DNA from 3 places in the Salinicoccus bachuensis genome. Region 3 is predicted to be linked to each of the others. Evidence: riboswitches for the same ligand, from Rfam matches in the RefSeq annotation. Region 3 holds a riboswitch; each other region holds the start of a gene.
What was found. Region 3 has a riboswitch for thiamine pyrophosphate ahead of RQP18_RS05355 (ECF transporter S component). Riboswitches for the same ligand answer to the same signal wherever they lie in the genome.
Positions count from the first base shown of each region.

Region 1: it holds a riboswitch for thiamine pyrophosphate, as region 3 does, so the genes downstream of both, tenA (thiaminase II) here and RQP18_RS05355 (ECF transporter S component) in region 3, are expected to answer to the same signal.
Region 2: it holds a riboswitch for thiamine pyrophosphate, as region 3 does, so the genes downstream of both, RQP18_RS04150 (YkoF family thiamine/hydroxymethylpyrimidine-binding protein) here and RQP18_RS05355 (ECF transporter S component) in region 3, are expected to answer to the same signal.

Region 1 covers NZ_CP138333.2:1,248,937-1,251,202, forward strand. The annotation lists gene RQP18_RS06170 (permease) at 1-382, opposite strand, end outside; gene RQP18_RS06175 (ArsR/SmtB family transcription factor) at 469-792, opposite strand; TPP riboswitch at 935-1,033, shown strand; gene tenA (thiaminase II) at 1,105-1,788, shown strand; gene thiD (bifunctional hydroxymethylpyrimidine kinase/phosphomethylpyrimidine kinase) at 1,781-2,266, shown strand, end outside.
Region 2 covers NZ_CP138333.2:833,428-835,693, forward strand. The annotation lists gene RQP18_RS04140 (aldehyde dehydrogenase family protein) at 1-260, opposite strand, end outside; gene RQP18_RS04145 (VOC family protein) at 444-875, shown strand; gene RQP18_RS04150 (YkoF family thiamine/hydroxymethylpyrimidine-binding protein) at 924-1,511, opposite strand; TPP riboswitch at 1,593-1,689, opposite strand; gene RQP18_RS04155 (AEC family transporter) at 1,892-2,266, shown strand, end outside.
Region 3 covers NZ_CP138333.2:1,084,045-1,086,310, reverse strand. The annotation lists gene RQP18_RS05360 (ABC transporter ATP-binding protein) at 1-550, opposite strand, end outside; gene RQP18_RS05355 (ECF transporter S component) at 553-1,131, opposite strand; TPP riboswitch at 1,201-1,291, opposite strand; gene RQP18_RS05350 (ABC transporter ATP-binding protein) at 1,340-2,266, opposite strand, start outside.

The DNA of each region.
Region 1 (2,266 bases), 160 kb from region 3:
TGCTGAAAATACCAAGAACAACAAAGTAGACGAGTGCGACTTCCCATCCAAGCAGTGCCCATAATGTGAACATCATCACCGGATTCATCAATGGGGAAGCAATCAGAAAACTCATCGAAGGGCCAAAAGATGCCTTCGAGTTCAACAGGCCTGCCAGAATGGGGATGGTGGAGCAGGAACAGAAAGGGGTGGCCGCACCAAAAAGTGTACCGAGCATATAACCTGCTATTTTGTTGGGGTGATTCAGCACCTTCCTTATCTTCTCTTCTGATACTATCTGCTGGAGCAGGCTGACGAAAAAACTGACGATGATGAACAGGGCGATAAGGGTGGTGAATAGAAGGAAAAACGTCCGCAGGAATTCGGTAATGGAATCAGTCATCATCTTGGCTCCTTATCATTATATTTATCAAAAGTATTTGATTTATAAATCAATAAAAATTGATTTATAGTATAAAAAAGATACCATCATAAGATGGTTGAGCAAGTATCTTCTGACAATGTACCCTGCAAATGTGATTCATTGACTCTGTAGTAGTTCCAAGTTCCATGCTTTTCGGTCGAAAGGATATCCGCATCGACAAGCTTCTTCAAATGGTAGGAGATTTTCGACTGTTTCAGATCCAGCATTTCCTCCAGATCACATACACAGAGCTGCTTATTGGTACTTTTGCTGATTTCATTGATTATCTTCAATCGCGTCCTGTCCGCAAGTGCATTGAACATCTGCTCATAGGTTTCCAGGTTTTTTTCATAGGCCGTACCATCCTTGCTGTTCGTCGGTTGCACCATTCCCGCCCTCCTTATTAAATCAATTTTATTTGATATATATATAGTGTATATCTTTCCTTTTGAAAATGCAAGCATATTGAAATTTCCGATTATTGTTTGACATGGGCGTGAATCTTCACTATTATTGGAGTCAATCGAATAGCAACACCACTAGGGGTGCTTTTTGCTGAGACAGCCGTTGGGCTGATCCCTTGGACCTGATCTGGATAATACCAGCGTAGGGAAGTGGGTTGGTCCGGCATATCCTGCCTCCATACTGAACCCGTTTCCTGCGCTGGAAACGGGTTTTTATATTGGAAAAGGAGAGATCATATGCTGACTGAAGAGTTGAGAAATGAAGCGGAACCGATCATCGAAGCAATCTATAATGACACTTTCATCCAGGGGCTGATACATGGAAACATCGATGCGGCTGCAGTCATCCATTACCTGAGGGCGGATTCATTGTATTTGGAGGAGTTTGCGAATCTCTATGCAATGCTGATTGCCAAATCCGATTCGAAGGACACTGTGAAATTCCTTCTGAGTCAGATGGAATTCCTGCTCGAAGGTGAAAGCGAAGCGCACGCAGTACTGGCGCAGGCGGTCGATATGCCCTATGAGGATATCATCAGGGACGGGGCGTGGTATCCATCCGCCGACCACTACATCAAACATATGTACTTCAATGCATTCTCGAGGGAGAATATCGCATTCACTTTGAGTGCGATGGCACCATGTCCATATGTCTACAGAAGGATTGCCGAGAAGGCGATGGCGCGGCATACATTTGAAGCCGGCCATCCTTATCGCGGCTGGTTTGAATTCTACGCCAGGGACATGGATGATACGCTCGATGTGATGCTGACGATAATCGATAACGAAGCGGAAAGAATGCCGGCTGAAGACATGAAGCAGCTCAGAAGGAATTTCATCGAAAGTGTGGAACATGAAAGGCGCTTCTTCAATATGGCGGCGACGAAAGAACGCTGGATGGAGGTGGATGTCCATGCATAGGATGCCGATTGCACTGACGGTGGCAGGAACGGACCCAACCGGCGGCGCGGGGGTGCTGGCAGACAGCAAGGCCTTCCATTCGAGAGGCGTATACGGCATGGCGGCCGTGACTTCGCTGACTGCCCAGAATACGATGGGCGTACAGGATGTGTTCAATGTTCCTGCAGAGTTTCTGGAGAAGCAGCTCGAGAGCATATTCAGTGACGAAGTGCCCCATGCGATGAAGAGTGGAATGGTCGCGACAATCGATATGATGGTAGTGGTTGCGAATATGGTGGAGGATTATAATATTCCTTTCGTCATCGATCCGGTCATGATCGCCACGAGTGGAGATGCGCTGATAGAAGAGGAATCGATCGAATTCCTCAGGAGTACGCTGCTTCCTGCGGCACTTACCGTCACGCCGAACATCCATGAGGCCGAGAAGATTACAGGGCATAAGATCGAGAAGGAAGCGGATGTCAGGAAGGCCGCCCGA
Region 2 (2,266 bases), 250 kb from region 3:
TCCTGGTTGTCCTTTATCTTCTGAATCCCCTTCTGCATGCGTTCGATGCGGTCCTTCATCTCCGTGTGCTTCCAGGATTTGAACGCCTCATCTGCAGAATCGATCGCTTTTTGTGCCTCTTCTACTGTATTTTGCGGCCAATAGCCCGCTGTTTCATCCGGTTTCGCCGGATTCTCACGTGGTTCGTGACTCTGTGCTTCGACTATTTCGCCGTTGATATATGCATTCACTGTCAGTGGTGTCGCGAGTTTAAGTGCCAATGTGACTGCCTCCTTATATTACTGATTATCCATTAATATCAATTCCCGGCAAGGCGGGGAGCAAAACATTCTGGACGAAGCCGGCCGGCATTGGCCAAGTCCGCATCCATTTCTATTTTATGGTATATTTATAGTATAAAAATGCTCTAGACTTACGCATCCTAATCGCAAAGGGGAATTGCCATGGACAGGATCAACCTGATTACGCTCGGTGTAAAACATATTTCGGACGCAGTCGATTTCTATCGTAAAATGGGGTTTGAGGCTTCCATCATGGGACACGAAGATGCGATCGAAATCGTATTCTTCAGGATGAAGGGGTCGAAGCTCGCCCTTTATCCACTGGAGAAGCTGGCGGGGGAGACAGGGCGCGAAGCAGTCGACACGGAAGGAAAGTTCAATGGCATTACACTTGCCTATAATGCAAAATCCGAAGCGGAAGTGGACCAGGTGCTGAAGCGGGCCGGAGAAATGGGTGGTGAGATCATCAGTCCCCCAGCTCCTACCGAGTGGGGCGGTTACAGCGGCTACTTCGCGGATCTTGATGGCTACTGCTGGGAAGTGGCATATGGCGCGGACTGGGAATTCGATGAGAATGACATGCTGATCATCTGATACGGAAAAAGGAACGCTCCATGATGGGGCGTTCCTTTTCATATCGTCCTATCTGTTTGACGGACTGTTGGCTGAAATCGTGAATGTCATCGTCGTGTGGCTTATCGCTTCCTGCACTTTCGTGAACGACGACTCCATGGCATTGAAGATATCTGCGGCTTCACCGTCGAGCCGTGTGGCGTAGTGGCTTGGGCTGACCGTGACACCCGCTTCCTTCGACAGGTCGATCTGCTCGTAGATGACGTCCATATAATTGGTCGTATTCATCGGATAGAGCGCGAACTTGCATCCTGCTTTCTGCTGGATGTCTGTTGACGCTGCTTCATTCATACGCTCTGATGACACATCCATATGCGTATCCCCGGAGGAGTCGCCCGGACAGCCGATGGAGAAGGTGCCGCTCATTTCCACATGTTTCCCCGTTTTTGCCGCCTGCAGATAGACCGCCTTCACCACATCGAAAACGTGCTCGATCCGTCCCCGCACACACGTCGAGACATCATCCGTGTCTTTCCATACTTTCGATGTGACGACCTGATCCAGTGCGCCGAGGATCACATCAGCGAAGTCGTCGCTCATCACACTCAGGTTGAACTGGCAACCTGCAATCCGTTCCGTTCCACATTCCTGTACCATACATCATGCCTCCAATGATTTTATTGAAAATGAAAAAGCTGCACTCCCGAGGGAATGCAGCGGATGTATGGAGTGGTGCGTACATACAAGGCTGCACTTCCCCACGCTGGTGTTATCCAGATCGGGTGGTAAGGGTCCGGTTTCTCCGTCTCAGCCTAAGGCGCCCCCAGTGCATCGGTATGCAGTTTTCATTACAATTTCCATGATAGCGGATGAAGGTGCGGCGTGTAAAGTGGGGGCTGTCCATTGCCTCCACAGTTAGGATGACTCAGCCCTAAGGCGTATATCCTAGTTTGGAAGCGGTTGAAGAGGCAGTGCTTTAGAGAAGAGCTGGTGCAGAATGGTAGAATATAGGGGTGAGATTGGAAAGGAGGGAGGCTATGGCCTACATCTCCCTTGTATTTCTGGATGTCATCCTGCCGATTCTGATTCTGCTTGGTGTCGGCGTCATACTCCAGAAGAAGTTTGAATTTCGTCTGAGGCCGATTGCGAACCTCGTGACGTACTGTTTTCTGCCGTCTGCCGTATTCCTGAATATTTATGAGGCGGACATCGACTTTGAACTGCTGGGACAACTCGCACTGTATCTGACGCTGTTCATCGCTTCGATGATTGTCGTCGGTGAAATATTCGTCCGTCTGCTCGGACTTCGCGGCGGGGAACGGACCGCTCTGAAAAACAGCGTGTCGCTGATGAACTCCGGCAACTATGGGCTGCCGGTCAGTCATCTTGTATTCAGCGCCAACCCGGTGGGC
Region 3 (2,266 bases):
TGACGACGGTCAGATCATTCCACATCGCCCTCACGGTATCCCAGAGATGAGCCGCCGATTTGCTGTCCAGCATGCTTGTCGGCTCATCCAAAAACAGCGTGTCTGCCTGCTGGAGCAATGCCGAGGCGATGGCGAGCTTCTGCTTCATGCCTCCTGACAGCGTCTGGATGGCGCTCTCCGGGGCCACATCAAGCCCGACCATGCTGAGCGCTTCCGTGAACAGGGGTTCCATCTCCTCCTCAGCCACCTGCCTGTTCTCGAGGACAAAGGCGAGCTCTTCGGCGACTGTCGGCATCGTGAACTGGGAATCCGGATCCTGGAAGACGTATGCACAGGACGCGGGCATTTTGAGCCGATCCGCCTTCATCGGTATGGTGATCGTATCCGGTATGAGGCCCCCGAGCACATTGAGCAGGGTGCTCTTGCCCGAGCCGCTCGGCCCGACGATGAGCACCTTTTCACCCTCCCCTATTTTCAGGTCGAGATCGGTGAAGAGAGGCGATTCTGATTCCGGGAACCGCAGACGCAATTTTTCCACTTCGATGCACATGATCAAAGCCCTTCTTCAGCAGCATGGCCATTGCCGACGAGTTTCAGCACACCGGTCTCCTTCAGCGCACGGTACAATAGGTGCGCCAGCCAGCCGGCAATGAGTGCACCACTCAGCACCCTGAAACCGAACATCAACAGCAGATTCCATGTCGCCAGCTGGCCGAGGTAGCCGTAGTACCAGTCGAGTGGGAACGTCGCGAGCGCAGCTGAGATGCCGGCGATGACCGCCACCATCAGGGATGTGCTTTTGTACTTCACGATGGCGAATACGATTTCGCATGCAAGCCCCTGGATGAGTCCGTACACGATCAGCATGACATCGAACTGCAGCATGACGATCGTTTCACCGGATGCCGCTGCAAATTCCGCAATCAGTGCCACGCCGGGTTTCCTTATGATGAGATAGGCGACCACCGCTGCGATGAACCACATGCCGTACAGCAGCTGATTGAGGTGCAGTCCGAGCGGTTCGAGCGCCGTATAGACCCCACCCCATATCGAATAGATGAACGAGAATACCAGGGCGACGACGACCGTGATCAACACATCGGTCAGGGTCAGCCCTTTTCTTTTTGCCATGTTACCAACCTCCATAAATTATTTTCCAAATAAAAAAACACACCACTAGCGGAGTGGTGTGCATATTATATGTAAAATATGCCACTTCCCTACGCTAGTATGATCTAGATCAGGTGATAAGGGTAATTCTCAGTCCTTGCGGACACCCCTAGTGGTGGTTATTTATTCGGTTGGTTCCATGATAGTACACTTTCCGAATTTTGTGAAGTCATTTATTGTCGGCGACCATCTGGTAGTAGCGGCCGCGCTGTCTGATGAGCTCCTCTTCAGAACCGCTTTCGACCAGTTCACCGAGCTCCATGACGAAGATCCGGTCCACGGCCTTTATCGTATTCAGCCTGTGGGCGATGATGATGCTCGTCCGATCCTTCATCAGCCGCTCGAGCGCCTCCTGGATTTTGAGCTCCGTCACCGTATCGATGCTGCTCGTCGCTTCGTCCAGGAGCAGTATGGCCGGATCCGTGATCAGGGCCCTGGCAATCGATATCAGCTGCTTCTGTCCCTGGGAGATGAATCCTTCATCTGCTTCCAGCACGGTATCATAGCCCTCCTCGAGTGCAACGATGAATTCGTGTGCGTTGGCAAGTTTCGCCGCCTCCACCACTTCCTCATCCGTCGCATCGAGCTTGCCGTAGCGGATGTTTTCCCTGATCGTCGATTCGAACAGGTAGGGATCCTGCAGCACGAAAGCCGTCTGCGAACGGACTGTCGAACGGCTGTAGTCGAGGATGTTCTGTCCATCAATCCTGACCGCTCCGGAATCCGTTTCATAGAATCTTGCCAGCAGCTGCATGACGGTCGTCTTGCCCGCACCGGTCGCGCCAATCAGGGCAACCGATTCGCCTGCATCTATCCTGAAGCTCAAGTTTCTGATGGTCGGGTTTTTCTGCGTCGGATCGTAGGAGAAGGAGACATCATCAAATTCAATCTCACCCTTTATGGTGCTGTCCACAATCGTCCCCTCGTCCTTTTCGGGCTCCGAATCGATGATGCCGAATACACGCTCTGCACCGGCGATGGCCGAAAGCACCTGATTGAACTGGTTGGAGAGGTCGGCAAGCGGCCGCGTGAACTGCCTGGCGTACTCTGCGAACACGACGATGGTGCCGATGGTGACGAGTCCGTCCGTATAGAA